Regions from separate parts of the Exiguobacterium sp. s59 genome, predicted to be linked through region 3. Evidence: riboswitches for the same ligand, from Rfam matches in the RefSeq annotation. Region 3 holds a riboswitch; each other region holds the start of a gene.
The links. Region 3 has a riboswitch for S-adenosylmethionine ahead of KNO91_RS04125 (2,3-diketo-5-methylthiopentyl-1-phosphate enolase). Riboswitches for the same ligand answer to the same signal wherever they lie in the genome.
Positions count from the first base shown of each region.

Region 1 (5,760 bases), on a different contig from region 3:
ATTAAATGAGTAAAACAAAGAGAAGATGGGATTATAACTAGCCCATTATAGAACTTTTCAATAAAAAGAAGGTTCTGGCCACCAATTTTTAGCGGCCAGAACCCTTTTTGCAATTTCCCGGATGATTTTGACGATAAACTTCCATAGGTGGACTGAATGGACTTTCTGTGAGAAAAAATTCTGTAGAGAATGTGGTGAAGTTTAGACGCGATGAACGAACGACTACTTGATGACTTTACGTTCGAAGGATTGTATCTGTTCGTCCGGACGGTGTTCTCGTTCTCGGAAGTGATGGAACACTCCGAGTGGATGTGTGTCGTCGACAAGAAACATTACTTCCCTATGTTCCTTGTCCTTTGTGACGGGAGGCACGGAGCGCAAGAGAAAAGTCAAATACAAGGATTTGGGCCGTCTCCTTACGCCCAAATTGAAATTAAGAGAGAAAAATGGAAATTGATCATAGTGATTTATATTAGATATAGTCAATATATGATCCGGTATCAGCATATCCATAAACTCGAATAGCATCCTCAAGAACCTCTCCAGGAACGTGAATTTTTTCAAGGATATCTAAAAGGTCTTTTCGGAGTTCCTCGGTATCTGCCTTAATTTCTAACCATTCAATGTATTTGTAGTCCCCAAGTCTGAAATGATAATACCACTCAGCATCCCACATCGAAATATAGCCGGTTTCAATATCTTTTGTCCGCCATTGGAAGTGTGTGGGATTATTGCACATTGCTTCTCTAATTTCTTCCCATTTTGTATTATTCATCACTGGATGGGAGTAATAAGAGTTCATTTTAATCATTCTCCTCTTTTTTCAACTTGCGTTGTCTAATACGCCACATCATCGACGTTATAAACGCCGCCCATCCTCCGAGTACAAGGATATAAATTGCCAAGAAAAACACAAATTCTCCATAGTCTTCGAGCTTTTCAAATGGATTTTGAATAATCATCGGTTCGGATAATATACCGACCATCATCAATGGAATGAAGAAAAGAAAGAAACGTTTCCAAAAGTAGTGTTTGTATGGTTGTGAGAATGTCTGCTCCATAATCGTGTACCTCCTCAATTGAATTACACTTATTTACATATATGATAGCATGTTCTCAATTAATGTTGGATGATTGGTCTTTATTTTTTTGGCAATTTCAATTGAAAAGAGGGTGGCCAATTTGTTCAGCGACCCTTCAGTCAATTCATTCACTTGTTACAGCCAGTTCTCCAGTCCCAAACGTCGCACTAAAAGCACGGCACCAGATCACTACGGTGCTATATTCTGACAGATCGACATCTGCCGGAACTAAATAGTTTTGGTTTCCTGTATTCCCTTTAAGTGCTCCAAGTCGAATCCCTTCGGACGTCTCTTGTCCTGGCTTTGTCAAATAGACAAACAAATCAGGTCCGTTCGTCGTTTCAAACTCTTCAAATCGAAGATACGTCCCGTCTTCTGCCTCGATGGAGCGAATCGTGCCCGTCGTCTCATAATTTTTCTCCCCGTCCATGAACACACCCGCTACTTCGGTTGGACTCGGTTGTGCTTCCGGTGTCTCGGTTGTCTCTTCCTCTGTCTCTTCTTCTGGAGCAGGCGTCTCAACTGCTGTCGGCGGCAATCCTTCATCGACTGTCTCAGTCAAAAATAGTGGTGAGATGAGCCACCAGGCGATGGCGATCACGGCTACGCCGATTACACCGATGATGATTTTTGAACGAGTTTTCATGTGTGAATCCTCCTATTCATGTGTTTGAATCGTTACATTTCTTTTCCCGAATCATGGGCTTATAAAAAGACGCGAATTAATACATTCGCGTCAATTGAACATCATACCGTCTCGGTCCAGTTCTCCTCGATAAACGCGTCGCGTCCCGAGATGGCCCGGTCTTCCTTGTAATGTTTTGGATTCTTTTTATGATAGTCCTGATGGTAGTCTTCTGCAGCAAAGAACGTTATCGCCGGAATGATTTTTGTGACGATTGGGGCCGTGAAACGTCCACTTGCCGCTAACACATCGCGACTCGCTTCCGCAGCGATTCGCTGCTCCTCCGTGTGATAGAAGATGGCTGGGGCATACTGAGGCCCACGGTCTTGGAACTGCCCACCGTCATCGGTCGGGTCTGTCTGAATCCAATAGAGTTCTAGGAGACGCTCGTATGAGAAAAGAGCTGGATCGTATGTGATCTGAACGACTTCTAGATGTCCGGTCGTCCCAGTCTTTACTTGTTCATATGTCGGATTGTCGATATGTCCTCCCATATAGCCGGACACGATTCCTTCAATCCCTGGTAGTTCTTCAAAAGGTGTCACCATGCACCAAAAACAGCCGCCTGCAAATGTTGCTTTTTCCATCTTGTCGTTCCCTCCAAATCGTATTTCAACAAAAAAGCGCTCACGTCGGATGACATGAGCGCTCTCGTCATATCGTCCAAGGTTTCCCTTGCTGGTCGTAGCACCTTGCCTGAGGCAGGTTGCTGTGAAGTCATGGAGCCAGATCTCTCGTTCACTCTTGATATCGATATGTAGTTGGTGAAAGCATCATACCACCCTCAAAATACTTTCGTCAATGATTCGGTTTTCGTTTTAACTGAAAAATCGTCAAGACGATGATGAATCCAATCAATGCGATGGAGATGAACGTACCATACGGCACATTCTCACCATATAATTGCAAGAAGAATAGACCGAATACGGCGAGCAACACGAATACGTAGGAGCGCGTCATAGGAACCTCCTGTTTTTTCTTAAGTGTAACAAGAACACATCGACTTGGCGATGAGAAAAGGAAATCAAGCATATAACACGAATAAAGGGTGGGAGGTAAAGGAGGAATGAACAATGAAACAATCACAATTGTTAGAGCTGACAATCGAAGACGCGCATCGTGGCTATAAAGAAGGGAAATTCACAGCAAGAGACGTGACCGCGTATTATCTAAAAAGGATTGCGACATATAATGATCGACTCCATGCAGTGATCCAGGTGAATCCGGACGCACTTTTCGAGGCAGAGGCGGCAGACCGGGGCTATAAAAAAGGGGTACGCAAACCACTACTTGGGATTCCCGTATTGATCAAAGATAATATCGAAACGGGCGGACTGATGCGGACAACGGCAGGTGCTGCCGCGATGCGACATCATTTCGCAGGTCGGGATGCCGAGCTCGTCAAACGGTTACGGGCTGACGGGGCCATCATTCTCGGTAAAGCAAACCTGTCCGAATGGGCCAACTTCTTGACAGAAGACATGCCGAACGGTTGGAGTGCCGTCGGTGGCCAGACGATGAATCCGTATGGGGACCAACTAGATGTCGGAGGATCAAGTTCAGGGTCGGCATCTGCGGTTGCGGCAAATTTAACGCTTCTTGCAGTTGGATCTGAGACGAGTGGTTCAATCGTACACCCGAGCGTGCATAATGGCATCGTCGGAATCAAGCCGACCGTTGGACTGATCAGCCGCTCGGGAATCATCCCGATTTCACGTTCTCAAGATACGGCTGGACCGATGGCGCGGACACTCCGTGATGCGGTCATCGCTTTACAGACGATATGTAGTGAGGATGAATCGGATCCGGCGACTCTAGAGACTCCTGTCGGACCGCCTTATGTGACATGTCTCGATGTGAGGCAGGCGGTCGGGATGCGTGTCGGGTTCATCAGACCGGACATTTCGGAAGAAGAAGTCGGGTTGTATGAACAGGCGCTTCGCTTGTTGCGTCAAGCCGAAGTAGAACTCGTCGAGGTCACGCTACCAAAGCATACGGGGCTTGAACAAGCAGACATTCTGTTCGACGAATTCAAGCTCGGGATCGAGGCGTATCTTGCGAACACAACCGTGCCTTTTAAGACGCTTTCTGACTTGATCGAGTGGAACGCAGAACACCCTGAATCGATTCCGCACGGTCAAACCATTTTTGAAGAAGCGAACGCCCGATCTGGGAAACTGATTGAAGCGAGCTATCTCGACCGTCGCATCGAGGACGTTCGTTTAGCGAAAACAGAAGGGATTGACGCGTTGCTTGCGTCGCATAAACTTGATGCGATCGTCTTACCACATGATGCGAACTATGACATGGCAGCGAAAGCAGGGCATCCGACGATCACAATACCCTATAAACGAAAAGAGAGCGGTGCCCCGTTCGGTCTATCATTCACGGGGACGAGCTATTCGGAACGTGATTTGATTCGTGTCGCCTATGCGTTCGAACAGTTCATCACTCGTCCGACGCCTCCTGATTATTCGTAAGTTGCACCCGTCTCTGACGTCCGCTACAATGGTACGTATGCGGATTAGAGAAAGGACAGGTTAGAATGAAATCATCTATATACGGGTTGACGTTCAATCAACTCACAAACGAGTGCATGGAAGCAGGATATGGTGCCTTCCACGCACGACAAGTCTGGGACTCGCTCTACATCGATCGAGTCAAATCGATGGACGCGCTAAACGTCCGTGACGAGGTACGCGATTACTTAACAGAGAAATATGTCATCTCGACACAAGAACTGTTCGTCAAACAAGAAGCGGGCGATGGAACGGTCAAATTCTTACTTAAACTTCATGACGGGCACTACATCGAGACGGTGCTTATGCGTCATAAATATGGGCGTTCGGTCTGTGTAACGACACAGGTCGGTTGTAACATCGGCTGTAGCTTCTGTGCGAGCGGCTTGTTGAAGAAGACGCGTGACTTGACGGCTGGTGAGGTCGTCGAACAAATCATGACCGTCCAACATTTCCTCGATGAAGAAGGAGAAGGGGATCGCGTCAGTCATATCGTCGTCATGGGAATCGGTGAACCGTTCGATAACTTTGACAACTTGGTCGACTTCTTGCGCGTCGTCAAAGATGAGCGTGGTCTTGCGATCGCCCCGCGTAAAATCAACGTGTCGACGAGTGGTCTCGCGGACAAGATTTACAAGTTCGCAGACCTCGACTTGCGGATCAACTTGGCACTTTCACTTCATGCACCGAACGATGAGCTTCGGACTCGCATCATGAAAATCAACCGTGCGTTCCCGCTTGATAAACTCATGCCATCGATTCGTTATTACGTCGAGAAGACGAATAAACGCATCACGTTCGAGTACATCTTGCTATCGAAAGTGAACGATCTACCGGAACATGCGGAAGAATTGGCGGATCTGATTGAAGACATCAAAGACAAGTCTTACATCAACTTGATTCCGTATAACCCGGTCAACGAGCATATTCAATATGAACGAAGCACACCGGAAGATATCATGGCATTCTATGATATCTTGAAGAAACGTGGCGTCAACACGGGTGTCCGTCTCGAGCACGGGACAGACATCGATGCAGCTTGCGGTCAGCTCCGCAGTAAGCATATGAACGTCGAGGGTGCGAAGTGACGAGAGGCCTCTCCGATAGCGGAGAGGCCTTTTGTTTACCTTTTTTGACCGACATACTCGATGACGGAAGAGTCACCGTGATGGAGTGACCCTTCTTCGCGCCATACAACCACCTCATGTAAGATGAGCGGTACGAAATCGTCCTCTAGTTTGTGGAACATTTCTTCAGAATAGAGAAGTGAGACGTCTTGTGGTCCGCCTGTGCCGTAAGCGAGTTGATTTGTAGAGTACACTTCGGTCAGGAATACACCACCAGGTCGAAGCGTTCTTTGAATTCCGGCGAACACCTTTTCTCTGACATGTTGAGGAAAGTGACCGAAGATACAGATGACCACATCATACGCATCTTGCGACCAATCCGCTTCATTCAAGTCAATCTGTTTCGT
Region 1 covers NZ_JACSKG010000004.1:211,692-217,451, reverse strand. The annotation lists gene KNO91_RS09270 (DUF6678 family protein) at 473-802, opposite strand; gene KNO91_RS09265 (hypothetical protein) at 804-1,061, opposite strand; gene KNO91_RS09260 (DM13 domain-containing protein) at 1,207-1,728, opposite strand; gene msrA (peptide-methionine (S)-S-oxide reductase MsrA) at 1,830-2,354, opposite strand; SAM riboswitch class I at 2,422-2,521, opposite strand; gene KNO91_RS09250 (hypothetical protein) at 2,566-2,727, opposite strand; gene KNO91_RS09245 (amidase family protein) at 2,841-4,247, shown strand; gene rlmN (dual-specificity RNA methyltransferase RlmN) at 4,313-5,374, shown strand; gene KNO91_RS09235 (class I SAM-dependent methyltransferase) at 5,410-5,760, opposite strand, start outside.
Region 1: it holds a riboswitch for S-adenosylmethionine, as region 3 does, so the genes downstream of both, msrA (peptide-methionine (S)-S-oxide reductase MsrA) here and KNO91_RS04125 (2,3-diketo-5-methylthiopentyl-1-phosphate enolase) in region 3, are expected to answer to the same signal.

Region 2 (5,760 bases), on a different contig from region 3:
AGACACATCAATTGTCCGACGATCTTGGCTTAAAAATACTCGGAATCGGGAATGAAACTACGTCATGTTCTTTGAAAACTGAAGATATAGGGTTGTGACAGGAAGTTCGTCTGTCACGTAAAATCTTCAACGTTCACCTTGCGGATGACCGAAGTAGCGAAAACCAAGCAGAGTAGGCATCCGCGGAAAAGAAACTGACAAGATTGACTTTCAACCGCCGGCACGACGGGGTTAGCCTGATCAGGTTCCGAACGCTAGGTCGGATAACTCAGGAATCCTCCATCTCTAAGCAAAGCATAGGTGGAGGTAGTTCAAAGACTATGTGTATTGTATCAAAAAAACATCAGCCGCAACTGATGTTTGAAGAAAATCCGTCTGGAGGCTTAGCTTGGGTCGTATCGTAAATGAATCAGCTCCATCGGCTGGTCGTACACCTCTTCTTGGATACGATTCACTTCTTTAAACGATTGATGCAAGAGGAAAGCGATTGCTTGATCATTTGAATTTTCAACGTACACTTCCATCGGTTGTGTTTTTTTTGATTGGAAATAGTTCAAAAAAGCCGCTCCATACCCGTTTCGGTGATAATCGGGGTGAAGATAGAGACGAAGCATCTCCCACATGTCACCGCGATCGATGGCATGACAAAATCCGATGACATCTTCTTCGAACTCGCCCACGATAAAATATTGTTCTCGTGCTTCTTCACTTGAACTGATTGCTCGTACAATTTCTTCTTGTCGATAGGCACGCTCCATTGCTTTCAACCGATTGAAATCATCCTCTGAAATCGTTGCAAGTGCAATTGTCCGAATCAATGCTGCATCTTCTGGAACTGCTTCCCTCATGTTCATGACAGCTTCCCCCTTTTAGCCAATCTATTTGTATCATTCCCTATCACAGCGTTTTTATCCTGCTCCTTCATTTCTTTTTCATGACGATTCATAAGAAAACGTTATGTCCGGATTCGACTAGGGTATAACACTATCAATGCCAATCACATGAAGGAGTGGAACAACATGGAACCAAAATTAGAGCATGACCCGAAAGTTGAACAAACAGAGAATCCAAATCGTCAATTCGACCAAATGGATGCAGGGAGTCCAAAAATCAGCGTTGTGACCGGAATGTTACTCGGTGCGCTCGTCGGTGGTCTCCTCGCCTTACTTAGCTCCTCGAATCGGGAGCAGACGAAACAATCTCTTACAAATGCAAAATCCTCGGTCGGCGGCATCGTCAATGAAGTTAAACAAGATCCAGCCGGAAAAGCATCTCAAGTGATTGAACAGGTGAAGACCGCTTCCGGCAAGATTCAGGAAGTCTCTACAGACGTTCAAAACGTATATGAAAAAGTTGTCGGAGAAGTCGATACGGTCAAAGAAGACGTCAATAAAATCGTCGAGACGGCCCAAGAAGCAAAATCTGATTTACAAGACATCGGTGAAAAAGTCGTCGATGCGAAAGATACCGCACTTGGACAAGAAACAACTTCCACTGATTCGACTTCGAATGACAATAAACAGACGCCACCAACGACTTAACCTAAAAAAACCGACCTTTCCGTGGAAAGGTCGGTTTTTTTGATTATGCGAAACGCTTCGCGCCTTCTTCAAGAACTGCTGCTTTATCTGTTTGCTCCCATGGGAGTTCGATATCTGTACGACCGAAGTGACCGTAAGCTGCTGTTTGCTTGTAGATTGGACGGCGAAGGTCAAGCATCTTGATGATGCCTGCTGGACGGAGGTCGAAGTTCTCACGAACGAGTTCAACGAGCTCTGTTTCGCTCAATTTACCAGTGCCGAACGTATCGACAGCGATTGATACTGGATGTGCTACCCCAATCGCGTAAGCGAGTTGAACTTCTGCTTTATCCGCAAGTCCTGCTGCAACGATGTTTTTCGCTACATAACGAGCTGCGTACGCCGCTGAACGGTCAACTTTTGTAGGATCTTTACCAGAGAACGCGCCACCGCCGTGACGAGCGTAACCACCGTACGTATCGACGATGATTTTACGTCCTGTAAGACCTGCATCCCCTTGTGGTCCACCGATTACGAAGCGACCAGTCGGGTTAATGAAGTATTTCGTTTCAGCATCGATGAGTTCAGCCGGGATGACTGCTTCGATGACATGTTTTTTCAAGTCTTCTTGAATTTGCTCAAGTGTGATTTCTTCAGCGTGTTGTGTCGAGATGACGATTGTATCGATACGAACAGGGTTGTTGTCCTCATCGTACTCGACCGTCACTTGCGTCTTACCATCCGGACGGAGGTATTCAAGCGTACCGTTCTTACGAACTTCAGCAAGGCGACGTGACAACTTGTGCGCCAATGAGATTGGGAGCGGCATGAGCTCAGGTGTCTCGTTTGTCGCATATCCGAACATGAGACCTTGGTCACCTGCACCGATTGCATCAAGTTCCTCTTCAGTCATCTGACCTTCACGTGCTTCAAGAGCCTGGTCAACACCTTGCGCGATGTCTACTGACTGCTCGTCAATCGACGTCAAGACCGCACATGTTTCTGCGTCGAAACCATATTTCGCACGTGTGTATCCGATTTCACGGATTGTTTCACGGACAACTTTCGGGATATCCACGTAAGTTGACGTTGTGATTTCACCAGCTACGAGTACAAGACCTGTTGTGACAGACGTTTCTGCCGCAACACGGGCATTCGGGTCTTCCGCTAAAATGGCATCCAAAATCGAGTCAGAGATCTGATCACAAATTTTATCTGGATGTCCTTCAGTAACCGACTCTGAAGTAAAAAGTCGACGGTTCAATTTTGACATTCAAAAAACCTCCTATAATAAGGGTGATATGTGGACGGTACTCGTTCCCCTTACGCGTTGCTTTGGGACGGTAATGAAAAAAACCTCCCCCGATGACATACATGGGGAAAGGTTGAATCGTTCTTCCTTACCCTCTTATCGTTCGAAGCTAATGGCTTCGCTTCAGGATAGCACCTTTTCCGCACAAGACTTCATGTCGGACGGTTGCTGGGCTTCGTAGGGCCTTGTTCCCTCCACCGCTCAGAATAAGAGTATCCGTTACGAAAACCATCATATAAATGACGCTCGATTATGTCAAGGGAATCAGACGAATTCGTAAAAGTTTTCACTGACTTGCAAAACATTTCTGTTTGTGAATCGTCAAACATTTTTTAATTCGTTTCTGTTTTTTAACACCTTGTGATAAGAGAATGTGATAAACTGTCTTTGTAAGAAAGCGCTTACTTAGAGAGAAGAAACGCTTGTTTTTAATTAGTGTGTCACATATAATTAAAAATGTCATACTGATTAATCGTAATCGCGGAAGTATGCGGATTTCATCCACATCTATTTAGGGGAAAGGTGGGATTCAGGATGGCGACAACGCTCCTGAAAATCGAAGAATTAATTAATGGTGCCGACATGAAACGGAACTTGACGGTTCCAGAACTGGTGGAAGAAGCCATTCAAAACGGTGAAGGTGTACTGACAAAAGACGGGGCTTTATCTGTCAGCACCGGTGCTTTTACCGGACGGTCACCGAAAGACAAATTCGTCGTACAAGATGAAGTCAGCAACAACCTTGTTGATTGGGGAAAAGTGAACCAACCAATCGCAGAAGAGAAGTTTTCAGCACTTCTCGACAAAGTACTCGATCATTTAGAAAAGAAAGATAAGCTTTATTACCTCGAAGCGTCTGCAGGTGCCGATGAGCACTATACGCTACCGGTTCGTGCGATCACAGAATATGCATGGCACAGCCTGTTCGCGAAGCAATTATTCTTACGTGAATGGCCGACGAAAGGTGCGTTCGATCCGTTCACGGTCATCTATGCACCGAGTTATAAAGCAGACCCTGCAGTCGATGGTACGAACTCAGAGACGTTCATTCTCGTTTCATTCGCCAAGCGCACGATTCTGATCGGGGGAACAGAATACGGTGGCGAAATTAAAAAGTCAATTTTCTCCGTCATGAACTTCTTGTTGCCTGAGCAAAACGTATTATCGATGCACTGCTCGGCAAACGTCAATGATGCAAACGAAACGGCCCTCTTCTTTGGATTGTCGGGAACTGGAAAGACGACACTCTCGGCAGATCCGGAGCGCCATTTGATTGGAGACGACGAGCACGGATGGTCACCGGATGGGGTCTTCAACATCGAGGGTGGTTGCTACGCGAAGACGATCAACCTGTCACGTGAGAACGAACCACAAATCTATGATGCGATCCGATTCGGTTCATTGATCGAAAACGTCGTATTAAACGAAGATCGTACGCCTGACTATAAGAACATTTCCTTGACGGAAAATACACGTGCGGCGTATCCGATCGAGTTCATCGACAACGCCTTACTTCCATCACGTGCCGGTCATCCGAATACAATCGTCTTCTTGACGGCAGATGCGTACGGTGTCTTACCTCCAATCAGCAAACTAACGAAAGAACAGGCGATGTATCATTTCTTGTCTGGTTATACGTCTAAACTTGCTGGTACGGAGCGTGGGGTCACAGAACCACAAGCGACGTTCTCGACTTGCTTCGGTTCACCGTTCCTCCCGCTCGCTCCTGAGCGTTATGCGGATATGCTCGGTCAGTTAATTGAAGAACACGATGTGGATGTCTACCTTGTCAACACAGGTTGGACAGGTGGGGCATACGGCGAAGGTTCGCGTATGAAACTCGCCTATACACGTGCAATGGTCAATGCCGCGGTCAATGGTCAACTCCGCGACGTCGAGACGATGAAGCATGACATTTTCAATGTCGAGATCCCTGTAGCCATCGATGGCGTACCGAGTGACGTACTCAACCCACGAGATACGTGGAGCGACCCAGCCCGTTACGACGTAGAGGCAAAAGCACTCGCCATGAAATTTAAAGAGAACTTCAATCGATTCACGAAAGCGAGTGAGTCGATCATCGCAGCCGGACCACTCGTCATCTGACACAAAAAGCACTGACTCGATTTTTAACGAGTCAGTGCTTTTTCTTGTCGCAACATCCAATCCATCGCCTGTTCAGTCGTCTCCCATTTATCCCAAAACGGGAGCTGGTGACCAAACGGAAGCACCCAAAACTCCGCTTGCTCTCCTAGTTTTTCAGCGACGGCTGTCGCATGACGCAAGCGAACTTGTTCATCGTCCGTACCGTGGATGAGAAGCGTCGGGGCCACCCACTCCTTATAGAGTGGAGAACGGTCGACATACGCAGATTCTGCCGATTCCGGGTCGCCACCTGTCATGCGCCGTAACATCTTCCGCATCGAGCGTTGCTCCTCATATGTCCATTCGAGATTTGTCACGCCAGCCCAGGAAGTAACCGTTGTGACCGGTCGTTCGGAAGCGAGCGAGAGGGCCATCATACCCCCTCTCGAAAAGCCGAGCACATGGATCGGTCGTCCGCTCATGTGGACACGGTCGAATAGCGAAAGCACGTCCTCTAAGTCTTCTCCACCGAAATCCTCTTTTCCAGTCCCACCATGGTTGCCACGATAGACCGGTGCCACGACATGAAAGCCGCGCGAAGCAAACTGCATGAGACGTGGCAAACGAACATCCCCTATCCGTGCTGTTCCGCCTCGTAAGTACATCAACACTTGGCCGTTTGAACGTTTCGGTTCAATCGAATACGCTACGACCTCTTCCCCATCTGTCGTCGTGTACCACCCCCGTGTCACGCGATAACCCGCATATGGTGGGAGGACATCGATTCGATCAAACCAATTTCTGATCATATAGAACCCTCATCGTTTCTGGTAGGACACGATC
Region 2 covers NZ_JACSKG010000003.1:164,843-170,602, forward strand. The annotation lists gene KNO91_RS06810 (GNAT family N-acetyltransferase) at 384-854, opposite strand; gene KNO91_RS06815 (hypothetical protein) at 1,020-1,541, shown strand; gene metK (methionine adenosyltransferase) at 1,585-2,793, opposite strand; SAM riboswitch class I at 2,926-3,045, opposite strand; gene pckA (phosphoenolpyruvate carboxykinase (ATP)) at 3,367-4,938, shown strand; gene KNO91_RS06830 (alpha/beta hydrolase family protein) at 4,962-5,726, opposite strand; gene ytkD (RNA deprotection pyrophosphohydrolase) at 5,707-5,760, opposite strand, start outside.
Region 2: it holds a riboswitch for S-adenosylmethionine, as region 3 does, so the genes downstream of both, metK (methionine adenosyltransferase) here and KNO91_RS04125 (2,3-diketo-5-methylthiopentyl-1-phosphate enolase) in region 3, are expected to answer to the same signal.

Region 3 (5,760 bases):
GCCTGACTGTTCTCCAATCAATTGACCTTTCGCGTCGACGAGCACGAAGTCTTTCTCCGTGCGCTTTCGTTTATCACGACCGCTTGCCGTCACGAGGAACGTCAACGGGTCGTCCGATACGCGGATTGCCAGGTTGCCACTTGTTCCGGGGAACCAGTCCCGTGCGGCAAGCTCGTCTTTAATGTCGGCAAGTTCTACCCATCGTTCTTGTATCGTCATACACGCACTCCTTTCAAATGAGCTGAAATATCGTGGAATGTCTCAAACGGAATATGTTGGATTCCTTCCGTCTCACAAAGAGAGATCAATTGACCACGCGCATACACGACATCGGCCCGTTTAGCGATTTCAAAATCGGTGACCGAGTCGCCGATGACAATCAACGTGTCGGTAGGTGAGACGATCTGTCGGGCAATCGTCGGCTTGCAACATCCACAATCGTTCGAGCAATAGGCATCGCATGAATGAGGCCATGTGACGCGTGCCGTCTCTCCTGAAAAGTCAACGTGATTGCAGTAAATGTGTTCAGGTACGACATGACCTTCTAGAATCGGATGGACGAAAAAGTCCATACCGCCACTGACGACATCAAATCGGAAGCCATGTGACTGCGTCTCTTGTAAAAACTCGATGAACCCTGGCCGAAGCGTGATGGTCGAAAGAAGAAACTCACGGTATCGTACTTCCTGGTCACTCGGAAGTAAGCCGAACATCTGACCGACACCTTCTCGGATGGAGAGCGTCTGGTTCAAGACGGCATCTTTGAGCTCGACCCAATCAGGAGGTGCGAACTGTCGCATCAACGCGATGATGTTATCTTCTTCGGTGATCGTCCCGTCGAAGTCACAGATGACATGCGTGCTCATCGTGCACCCCACGCATCCAACGCGGTCGATAGTGCATCGGTATCGTTCGTCTTGCCAAGCGTCTGGTCAATCGCCTGTCGGAACGCCTTCGCTCCAGCGACCGCACCGTCTGGATGCCCATGAATCCCGCCGCCGGCATTGATGACGACATCCGTTCCGAAGTCTCGAACCAAGTCCGGGACGAGTCCAGGATGAATCCCGGCAGATGGGACCGTCAGAATCGGTTTCGTCCAATGGGGTTCTGTCGCATACGTCTGAATCTGTTGCGCTTCGTCTTTCGGTGTCGACAGCGAACCATACGGCGACGGGAAGAGCGTCAAGTCCGCCCCGGCGAGTCGAATCAGTTTCCCGAAAAGGAGGGAATGGCGGACTGATCCAGTCAACGCCCCCGCAAAAGCGGGATGTGCCAAAATCGGAACGTGAATCTCAGAGTCTTTGGCGAGTTCTCGCAAGGCATCGAGCCCATACGTATACACGTTAAACAAGAGCGCGGTCGCGCCAGCCTCAATCAATTGCTTCGCCTGTTCGCGTAACGTGAAGACGGGTCCACTCAATGTCACGGCGTATAGAACGGAGCGACCCGTCAATTCTTGATGTTCTTGAATGATCGATGCCCCGACCCGTGCCCGTTCGAGCGACGGGGTAAGTGGATTGTCATATAAAATCTCATCGTCCTTGACGAGGTCGATTCCGCCGTTGAATTGGTCACGGAGCTGTGTCGCCAAAAAGTCGAGGTCCCGTCCGATAACACCTTTGAAGATACTCATGGCGAGCGGTCGGTCGTGTACACGAAGGATGTCGCGAACACCTTCGACACCGAATGTGGCACCAGGGAAGTCTGATGCGAGCTCTTCCGGGAGTGATAGGTCAATCAGTTGGACGCTTGGGTCGAGTGATAGTTTTCCAAACGTCGTCGTCAGAATGGACGAGAAGTCTGGCGTCACATTATGTAGCGGGTAACGAATAGAGAAGCGACTCGTCGTTTCTTGTTGGGACGTCTCGATGACCTCACCACGGAACGCCTGCAGTTGATGTTGCTCGATGTGGTTCAACTCGGTCCACGTGCCGACGGTCAGCTCATGTGCGATTTTTTCAGCCACGCGTTCGACGTGATCGGTATGTTTGATTTCATAAGTAGCGATAATTCCCATAAGTTCCTCCTTTCAGGTCAAACAAAAAATGACCTCATGCCAAGGCAAGAGGTCATTCGAAAACAATGAACTCTTATCTCTCAGCGATAGCTGCAAGAATTAGCACCGTGCCATTTCTGGTCGGTTGCTGCGACATCATCGGGCTTGTCCCTCCGTCTGCTCTTGATAAGAATAGTTGTGAAGTTGTGAAATTTAATTGAATTTTTACATAGAATCGCTCACTCGTCAATTCCTTTTTTTGAGAAAAAAAGTTTGAAAATAATGTTTCTATATATGCGTGTCAAAAATAGGGAGTCGACCGAAAATAGAGGATTGACAACTAGCGTCTCGAGTCCGTAATATTCGTCTCAACACGTCAAACACAATTAAATCATTTACTCTTATCGCGAGTTGGCAGAGGGAATTGGCCCTAAGACGCCGCAGCAACCGACCATTTGGCACGGTGCTACATCCACCAGACATATGTCTGAAAGATGAGAGGAACAACCAATTTGGGTGTGCCTCTTTCTCGCGGAGAAAGGGGCTTTTTTCATGTATATGCACAGGAAAGGGGAAAGCATCATGGCTTATAAGGCGTTTACAGAACAGAGTGTCGTCGACCATGTTCGACAGTTGGGGTTACTAGAAGAGGGGATCGCAGAATGTGAGGAAATCGGAGATGGAAATTTAAATCTCGTCTTTCGCGTTCGCCAAGGCGATACGTCATTGATTGTGAAACAGGCGTTACCATACGCAAAAGTCGTTGGAGAGAGCTGGCCGCTCACGCTTGATCGGTCTTGGATTGAACAGCTGGCCCTTCGTGAGTTTTACAAAGTCGTTCCACAGTTCGTACCGGGTGTCCTCGGGAGCGACCGTGAACTCGCTTATACGATTTTGGAAGATTTATCAGCTTTTGAGATTGTCCGCACCGGCTTTCTAAAAGGCGAGAGCTATCCGAATTTAGCGCGTCACGTCGGTACATTCCTCGGTGAAACGTTGTTTGCGACGTCTGACTATGCGAACGGTCCACTCGTCAAGAAACAAATCGAAAAGGAGTATTATAATCCAGAACTGTGCGATATCACGGAGAAACTCATCTTTACCGACCCGTATCGCGATGCAGAATCGAATCAGATTGAATCTGCCATTCGTACAGATGTTGAAAAATTATGGTCAGATCTCGCCCTGAAGATTGAAGTGGCCAAATTGAAGGTCGGGTTCGTGACGAAACATGAAGCGTTATTACATGGAGATTTACATACAGGAAGTATTTTTGCGACGCGTCAAGAAACGAAAATCATCGATCCTGAGTTTGCGTTTTATGGTCCGTTCGGCTTTGATATCGGTCAAATCATTGCTCATTTAGTGTTCTCGACGTATGCGCATCCGTTGAAACGGTTCGAACGCTTCACAGAAGTGCTCACCGTCTGGGAGACGTTTGAAAAAACGTTCCGCACACGCTTCACACAGGCGGTCGAACCGTTCAACACAGTAGGATTCGTGGACGAACTGTTGCCGTCGATTTTGAGTGATGCGATTGGTTACGCAGGCTGTGAACTGATTCGTCGAACGATTGGTCTTGCTGGGGTCGCTGACTTAGAAACACTACCAGACGACCTTCGCATCGAACGGAAACGCCACTCCTTAGAACTCGGCACGCGCCTCATCAAACAGCGCCATCAGATTCAATCGATTGACCAGTTGATTCCAGTCCTGTCGGAGGTGCGAGTATGAGTGTGCAAAGTATTCATTTCGATGCCGACACTGAAATCTTGACGATTTTAGATCAGACACAGTTGCCGCAAGAAGAGCGCTATATTGAAGTGTTGACGCTCGAACAGGCCGAACATGCGATCAAGTCGCTTCAAGTTCGAGGAGCACCGGCCATCGCCTATTTCGGGGCGTTCGTCCTCGCAAAAGAAGCATCACGTCTGCAAGATAATCCATATTTTCACCGCCAATTGGACCAAGTCGGGCAACGATTGATTGCGACCAGACCGACGGCGGTCAACTTACAGCACGTCATCGAATCACTCCTACGATTGAACGTAGGGGAGGACTTTGAACAGATCGCAAAAGCAATTAAAGAGCGTGCGATTGAAATTTATGAACAAGACGTGGCGACGTATCGCACGATTGGTGAGCATGCGCTCACCGTGTTACCCGCCGGTGGCAATGTATTGACGATTTGTAACGCCGGTGCCATTGCGACGTCACGTTATGGTACTGCGCTTGCCCCATTCTATGTCGGAAAAGAGCGTGGCATCCCGTTTCGGGTGTTCGCATCGGAAACCCGTCCACTGCTTCAAGGGGCACGGTTGACCGTATGGGAACTCGACCGGGCAGACATCGATGTCACGTTGATCACCGACAATATGGCGGCGTGGACGATTCAGACGAAACAAGTCGATGCCATCATCGTCGGGGCGGACCGCATCACACGTACCGGTCATACAGCCAATAAAATCGGGACACTCCAGCTCGCAATTTTGGCGAAACACTACGGCATCCCGTTCTATGTCGCCGCCCCGCATTCGACGTTCGATTTAGAGGCAGATGACACGATTCAAATCGAGGAACGGGACGCGCATGAAGTGACCCATATCGGGGGACATCCGACGGCACTCGTCGGCATCACAGTCTTCAACCCGGCGTTTGATGTGACCCCACCAGAACTCATCACTGGTCTCATCACGGAGACAGGTGTGCTCGAACCGACCGAGTCGGTCATTGTACAACACGTAGGAGGAAACGCATATGTCTAAAAAACTCATCTTCTTCCTGTTGACCGTCATCCTGGCGCTCGCCGGATGCACGAATGAACAGGCGCAACCGAAGACGACAGCGAGTCAAACGGAAACGAAAACGAAACCGGTCAGCGTATCTAACGGGACGCTTCCAAAAGACCTAGAAGTCGCCCTCGTCATGCAGATGTCGATTGGGACGTTCTCTTCGCAGTATATCGAAGGGGTGACCGAGCAAGTCGAAGCATTCGGTGGCAACGTGAAAGTGTATAACGCTGATAATGATTTGTCGAAGATGGCAAGTTACGTCGATACGGCGACGACGCAAGGGGTCGATGTGATCTTGATTGACCACGGACGTGCCGATGCTTTGAAAGAACCCGTTCAGCGTGCACTCGATAAAGGCATCAAAGTCGTCGCATTCGATAATGATTTAACGAATGAAGGGGTGACGGTCATCGACCAAGATGATTATTCCCTCGCTTGGCGCTCCCTTAAAGCACTTGCTGAAGATTTGGACGGCGAAGGGAACATCGTCACGATTTGGGTCGGTGGGTTCACCCCGATGGAACGTCGTCATACGATTTATGACGCGTTCTTGAAACGTTACCCGGGCATACAAGAAGTTGCGAAATTTGGTTCGGCGACGAACAATACGGCGCTCGATACACAAAGTCAGATGGAGGCGATTTTGAAGAAGTATCCGGAAGGGGAAATTGATGCGGTGTTTGCGATGTGGGATGAGTTCGCCAAAGGAGCGAGCCGTGCCATCAAGCAGGCAGGACGTGACGAGATTGCCGTTTACGGGATTGACTTGAGTGACGAAGACTTACAGCTCATGCAAGAAGATGGGAGTCCGTGGGGCGTGACGGCCGCTACAGATCCTGCTGAAATTGGTCGCATACAAGTCCGTTACGCTTATCAAAAAGTGGTCGGGGAAGAAACACCTTCGATTCACTCAGTTGATCCGTATTTAGTGGATCGTGACGTCTTACCGGATGAGCCTGTCACGATGAATGA
Region 3 covers NZ_JACSKG010000002.1:146,266-152,025, forward strand. The annotation lists gene KNO91_RS04115 (methylthioribulose 1-phosphate dehydratase) at 1-219, opposite strand, end outside; gene KNO91_RS04120 (2-hydroxy-3-keto-5-methylthiopentenyl-1-phosphate phosphatase) at 216-866, opposite strand; gene KNO91_RS04125 (2,3-diketo-5-methylthiopentyl-1-phosphate enolase) at 863-2,017, opposite strand; SAM riboswitch class I at 2,088-2,189, opposite strand; SAM riboswitch class I at 2,395-2,497, shown strand; gene mtnK (S-methyl-5-thioribose kinase) at 2,579-3,730, shown strand; gene mtnA (S-methyl-5-thioribose-1-phosphate isomerase) at 3,727-4,761, shown strand; gene KNO91_RS04140 (sugar ABC transporter substrate-binding protein) at 4,754-5,760, shown strand, end outside.

Region 4 (5,760 bases), on a different contig from region 3:
CAGTTCTCGAGAATTACGGTGTCCTCTGATGCTACCAGTCGCTCTTGAACCACCAATCCGAACCCCACCTTATCCCCGTGTAGCCAATGATGAGTCGAGTCAAAGCGACTGAGCGCATTATGAACGGCATGCGCGACAGCAACACGTGTGCCGGCATCTCCAAACCCACCGACCGCACCACCGATTGCGAGGACGTGATCGACGATATATCGGATGTCCGTGCCGTAGCGACGGAAATCCTGTTCGCGGATCGACAGGTCCATCAACTTGCCACACTGTGCCGCGAGCGATAGCCCTGACTGAATGCCTGCATCCCTTGATGTCGTTCCGCTAATATATCGGGCCTCGTACCACTTTGCGACCGTATCGATCACGCCAGCCTTGAAATAGTCGTAAGGTGAATCACGTAACAGTCGTTCATCCGCGATGACGCGCTCGATGACGACCGGAAATGTGTCGTAACGGATATATGACCCCTCCTCAGTGTAGATGACGCTAAGCGGTGTGAAGGCGGCACAGTTTGACACGAGTGTTGGGACGACAATGAGCGGTACGCTCTGAGAAGCCGCGATTCGTTTTGCTGTATCAATCAATTTGCCGCCACCAACGGCAATCCATACGTCAGGTCGATAACCGTTCAACCGTTCAACTTCCTCGTCTGAACATTCTCCAGTAAATCGTACGCTCGGGAGATCCGCAAGGCGAGGCGACACGCGCACCGCCTTGCTATACCCGCTCTTCCCTCTCAAGACAAGCGCCTCCCGCTTCCCGATACGCGCGGGAAGATTCTCAAGTGCGTCTTTCGAATGATCGTACTCAAGTACCGCCTGACGAATCATAGATGAACCTCCTCATAAGCCGCGAACAATTTCTCGATCCGCTCTACCGCTTCATCAATCTTCTGTTCAGACGATACGAGACCGAATCGGATGTAGCGCTCCCCCTCTGTTCCGAAGAAATAGCCTGGTGTGACGGCGACGCCCGCCTCGTGGAGTAACTTTGTCGAGAAAGACTTTGCATCTCCCTCAGGCACTTTCGCCCATACAAAGAAGGAACCCTTCGGCGCCTCAATGTCCCACCCGGCACGGCGTAATCCGTCAATCAGTCGGTTTCGTCTTGTTTCATAAAGCGACGCGAGGTCGTCACGGAGTTCGCGAGGTGACTCGAGCGCCACGATGGCCGCCTCTTGAATGGCAGAGAAGACAGATACATGGACGTGGTCTTGATAGGTGTTGATTGCCTCGATAATGTCAGCATTCCCGACCGCGAACGCGACACGCCATCCTGACATATTGAATGCTTTCGACATTGTATAGACTTCGATTCCGATTTCTTTCGCCCCTTCGGCTTGAAGGAAACTCGGAGGAACGTGACCATCGAACCCGATGCTTCCATACGCAAAGTCATGGACGACCATCACATCATGTTGTTTGGCGAATGCGACGGTGTCCTCAAAAAATGCCGGTGTTGCGACAGCACCCGTCGGATTGCTCGGATAGTTCAAATACATGAGTCGAGCGTGAAGCGGATCGAGTGTCGAATAGTCCGGAAGGAAGCCGTTTTCTTCTTTTAACGTCAAATCGATGATCTCGGCACCAGCAAAACGTGCACCCGAGATATAGTCCGGATACCCTGGGTTCGGCAGTAGGATGCCGTCACCCGGTTCGAGGAGGCATTGTGGGAGTGTGATCAGACCAGATTTACTGCCAATCAAGATAGCGACTTCCCGTTCCGGGTCGAGTTCGACACCATATTCCCGAGAATAAAATGATGCGACCGCTTCTTTTAAGCGCGCCTGTCCGCGAAACGGACCGTATTGGTGTGTCGACGGGTCCGTGATGGCACGTTCGAGCGCCTCACAGATTGGAGCGGGAGTCGGTAAGTCGGGCGTCCCTTGCCCGAGCCGGATAACGGTCTTTCCACTAGCTTCTACCGCCGCGACCTCTTCTGCTAATCCGACGAAGTGTTGGGTTGGTAAAGATTTTAATAATTGTGAACGTCTGTCTGCCATGATTCTTCCTCCTGATACGAAAAAACACCCCTTTCTGAGGAAAGGGGTGCTCAATACAGAAGTATCTAGTCAACCACCTTCCCATCTCTCAAGGTCACCTTGCTGGAATTAGCACAGTATTTTGCAATCTGTTGCTGAAGCTTCATCGGGCCAGTCCCTCCGCTTCTCTTGATAGAAAGTGTTATTCGCTATGTAATTTTAGTATGTCCCTAAGTTAACCAGACATTTCCAACGGTGTCAAACATTTTTTTCAAGGTGAACATCTATTGAATCCTTTTCAAAAAACATTCATAGTAAAAGGGTAGAAAAATTATATTTGTATGAGGGGATAGAGCATTGGAGCTTAATCGTCAACTTATTTGGAAACTCAGTGTGATCGGTCTGATTTTACTCGTCTTATGGCGTGTCATCAGTGAACCGGATACCATCTCACGTGTTTTGCAGTACACGTTTCAGTTACTGACCCCGATTATCATGGGGATTGCCATCGCTTTACTACTCAACACCGTACTCTCTTATATAGAGGAACGGTTCCATTTGAAGCGGTATCAAGGTCTGCTCATCGTCTATATCACGTTTATCGGGATTTTAGCGATCTCGGTCGTCACCTTGTTCCCACGGATTTACTCGAGTCTTTCATCACTTATCGAAGAGTTACCGGTCTATATCCGTCAAATCGATGCGTTTCTTGGTGATGTAAACAATTACTTGAAAGACTATAACGCAACCATCGCCCAGGCGATTGATTTTGCGCGCTTCGAAGACCGCTACTCGGGATGGGTCGAAACAGCCGTCCTCTCGTCTGTCGGTTATGTCTCAAGTTTTACGATGACATTGATCAACTTCTTGATTGGGATTGTCATCTCAATTTATCTCTTGAAAGACAAGGAAGTCTTCGCTCGTATGTTCAAGCGCCTTCTCTACGCGCTATTACCCGTCGGTACTGCAAAGACGACCATCGATATCTTTCAGGAGATGGATTATATTTTTAAACGATACATCATCGGAAAGTCACTTGACTGTCTCATCATCGGTGTCCTGGCTGTCATCGGACTTTTGATCATCGGGGCGCCATATGCGCTACTCCTTGGTGTCATCGTCGGCGTCCTCAACTTCATCCCGTATGTCGGTCCACTACTTGGGATGATTCCTGCGTTCATCATCACATACTTCTATGACCCGTTCACCGCCGTATTGGTGCTCTTGTTCATCTTCTTGTTGCAACAATTCGATGGATTGTGGCTCGGTCCGAAAATTCTTGGTGACAGTGTCGGGATCACGCCATTTTGGGTCATCACGTCCATCATTATCGGGGGCAGCCTGTTCGGTCTCGTCGGCATGTTCGTGAGTGTCCCTATCACCGCGATGATTCAAGTCGTCTTGTCTAGACTCATTGACTATCGTTTGAATCGTAAAAATTTGAATGAGTTACTTTAAATCTCTTCATGAATCTGTTGACATATTCATGAAATGTGTCATACAGTTGAAGAGAAGAACACAATTAACAGAAAGGAGAGGTTCCCATGTCAGTAGTATCTTCGAAACCATTCACTCAAGTTCATACTGATTGGCAGGCACCTCTTCGATTGAAACAGATCTAAGACGCCTGCCTATCGAGGCATGCATAAACAACGTGGGACGTCGTATGCCTTTATGCATATGACGTCCCTTTTGTGTCTAAAATTAAATAAAGCAGGTGACCTGTATGTTTCAATCACTCAAACGGCTTGACCGCAATATTTGGATTCGTTTCTTAGGGGAGACGATTACGGGAATCATGATGTTCATGATCGCCCCATTCTTAGTCCTTTATTATAGCGACCAGTTAGATAGCTACCTTCAAGTCGGAATCATTATGGCGACTGGACCAATCATGGCGCTCCTCGGCTCGATGATTGGCGGCCGACTCGCCGATCTCTATGGGCGAAAACCGATCATGATGATTGCCATCATCGGTGACGCGCTTGCCCTCATCGGTTTTGCGTTCGCGGATTCGTTTTGGCCATTATTGTTACTAAATGCGATGCTCGGTTTGACTAACTCACTATTCCATCCCGCTGCTAGTGCGATGGTTGCTGACGTCACAGAACCCGAGCATATGAACGAAGCATTCGGCCTATTACGGATGGGGCATAACATCGGTGCTGCGTTTGGACCTCTCCTCGGGAGTGCGGTACTGTTCATCGACCGCGAGCTGATTTTCTTTGCAGCGGCGTTCATCTTCGGTCTTTATGCCCTCGCACTCGGCTACTTCATTCGCGAATCATTGCCGGAGTTCACAGAAGATGAGACCCCGAGCAACCGGGAAGTGTTGCGCGTATTTTATAATGACCGCGTGTTTCTGATCTTCATCTTTGCGGGTATATTCATATCAATGGGATTCTCGGTCGTCGAGAGCATGTTACCGCTCTTTTTGAAAGAGTCGCTCCCGACATACACCGCACAACAGAACCCATTCCCATACCTGTTGGCACTTAACGGAATCATGGTCGTCCTCTTCCAGTTTCCAATCGCTTCGAAGCTCGGGAATAAACCGTTTGGGAAAGTCATGCTTGCCGGAGCGACCGTCTTCGGAATCGGGATGATTTTACTCGCCGTCGTCCCTAGAGCTTTGTACGCACTTGATGTTCCTTACCTTCCACTCGTTGGAATCTTACTCGCAGTCTATGCGTTTTACACTCTTGGCGAGATGATTATGTCGCCTGTTCAACAGACGTTCATCGCCTTGATTGCGCCAGAGAATATGCGCGGTGCCTATAATGGGGCTGCAAGTGTTCAATGGCTAATTGGCGGTGTGACGGCACCAATCATCGCAAGTGTCTTTTTCGACAATCGTGCCGGGCATATCGCACTGATTTTGATCGGCGGCGCAAGTTGCCTATCTGGCATCATTTACTGGCAACTCGGACGTCATGTCCAGGCAACGGAAGCAAAACAAAAGACAGCGTAATCACTCATCGACCACACTCTCTGCTCATGGAAGTGTGGTCTTTTCATTCTTTGCATATTTATTAAAATTTGAAATTATCATTCAATTCACTTTACAATCATAATAATCCTTTTTATGATAAAACGGTTAAGGAGGGATCTTTCATGGAAAGGATCGATAAACAGACAATCGTGGACAGTGTTCCACAAAAAGGCTTCTTCGGACAACCGAAAGGGTTGTTCACCTTATTCTTCACTGAATTTTGGGAACGTTTCTCGTACTATGGCATGCGGGCCATCCTCGTATTCTATATGTACTATGAAGTTTCTGAAGGTGGACTCGGGCTCGACCGTAACGTCGCGCTCTCGATTATGTCCGTCTATGGTGCACTCGTTTATATGTCAGGGGTCATTGGGGGATGGCTTGCGGACAGAGTATTCGGGACGTCACGGGCGGTCTTCTACGGTGGTGTGTTCATCATGCTCGGACACATCGTCCTCTCGATTCCAGGTAGCGTCGTCTTCTTATTTATCTCGATGGCGTTGATTGTTATTGGTACGGGTTTATTGAAACCAAACGTATCAAGTATAGTCGGAGATATGTATAGTGAAACGGATCGCCGTCGTGACGCTGGATTCAGTATCTTCTACATGGGTATCAACTTGGGCGCGTTCATTTCACCGCTCATCGTTGGACAAGTTCAAAAAGATTACGGTTTCCATTGGGGCTTCGCCCTTGCTGCCATCGGGATGTTCGTTGGACTCGTCGTCTTCGTATTGACGCGTAAAACGAACCTTGGCCTTGCTGGCTCATACGTACC
Region 4 covers NZ_JACSKG010000004.1:167,961-173,720, forward strand. The annotation lists gene KNO91_RS09005 (iron-containing alcohol dehydrogenase) at 1-839, opposite strand, end outside; gene KNO91_RS09010 (aminotransferase class I/II-fold pyridoxal phosphate-dependent enzyme) at 836-2,011, opposite strand; SAM riboswitch class I at 2,090-2,189, opposite strand; gene KNO91_RS09015 (AI-2E family transporter) at 2,348-3,448, shown strand; gene KNO91_RS09020 (MDR family MFS transporter) at 3,717-4,961, shown strand; gene KNO91_RS09025 (peptide MFS transporter) at 5,105-5,760, shown strand, end outside.
Region 4: it holds a riboswitch for S-adenosylmethionine, as region 3 does, so the genes downstream of both, KNO91_RS09010 (aminotransferase class I/II-fold pyridoxal phosphate-dependent enzyme) here and KNO91_RS04125 (2,3-diketo-5-methylthiopentyl-1-phosphate enolase) in region 3, are expected to answer to the same signal.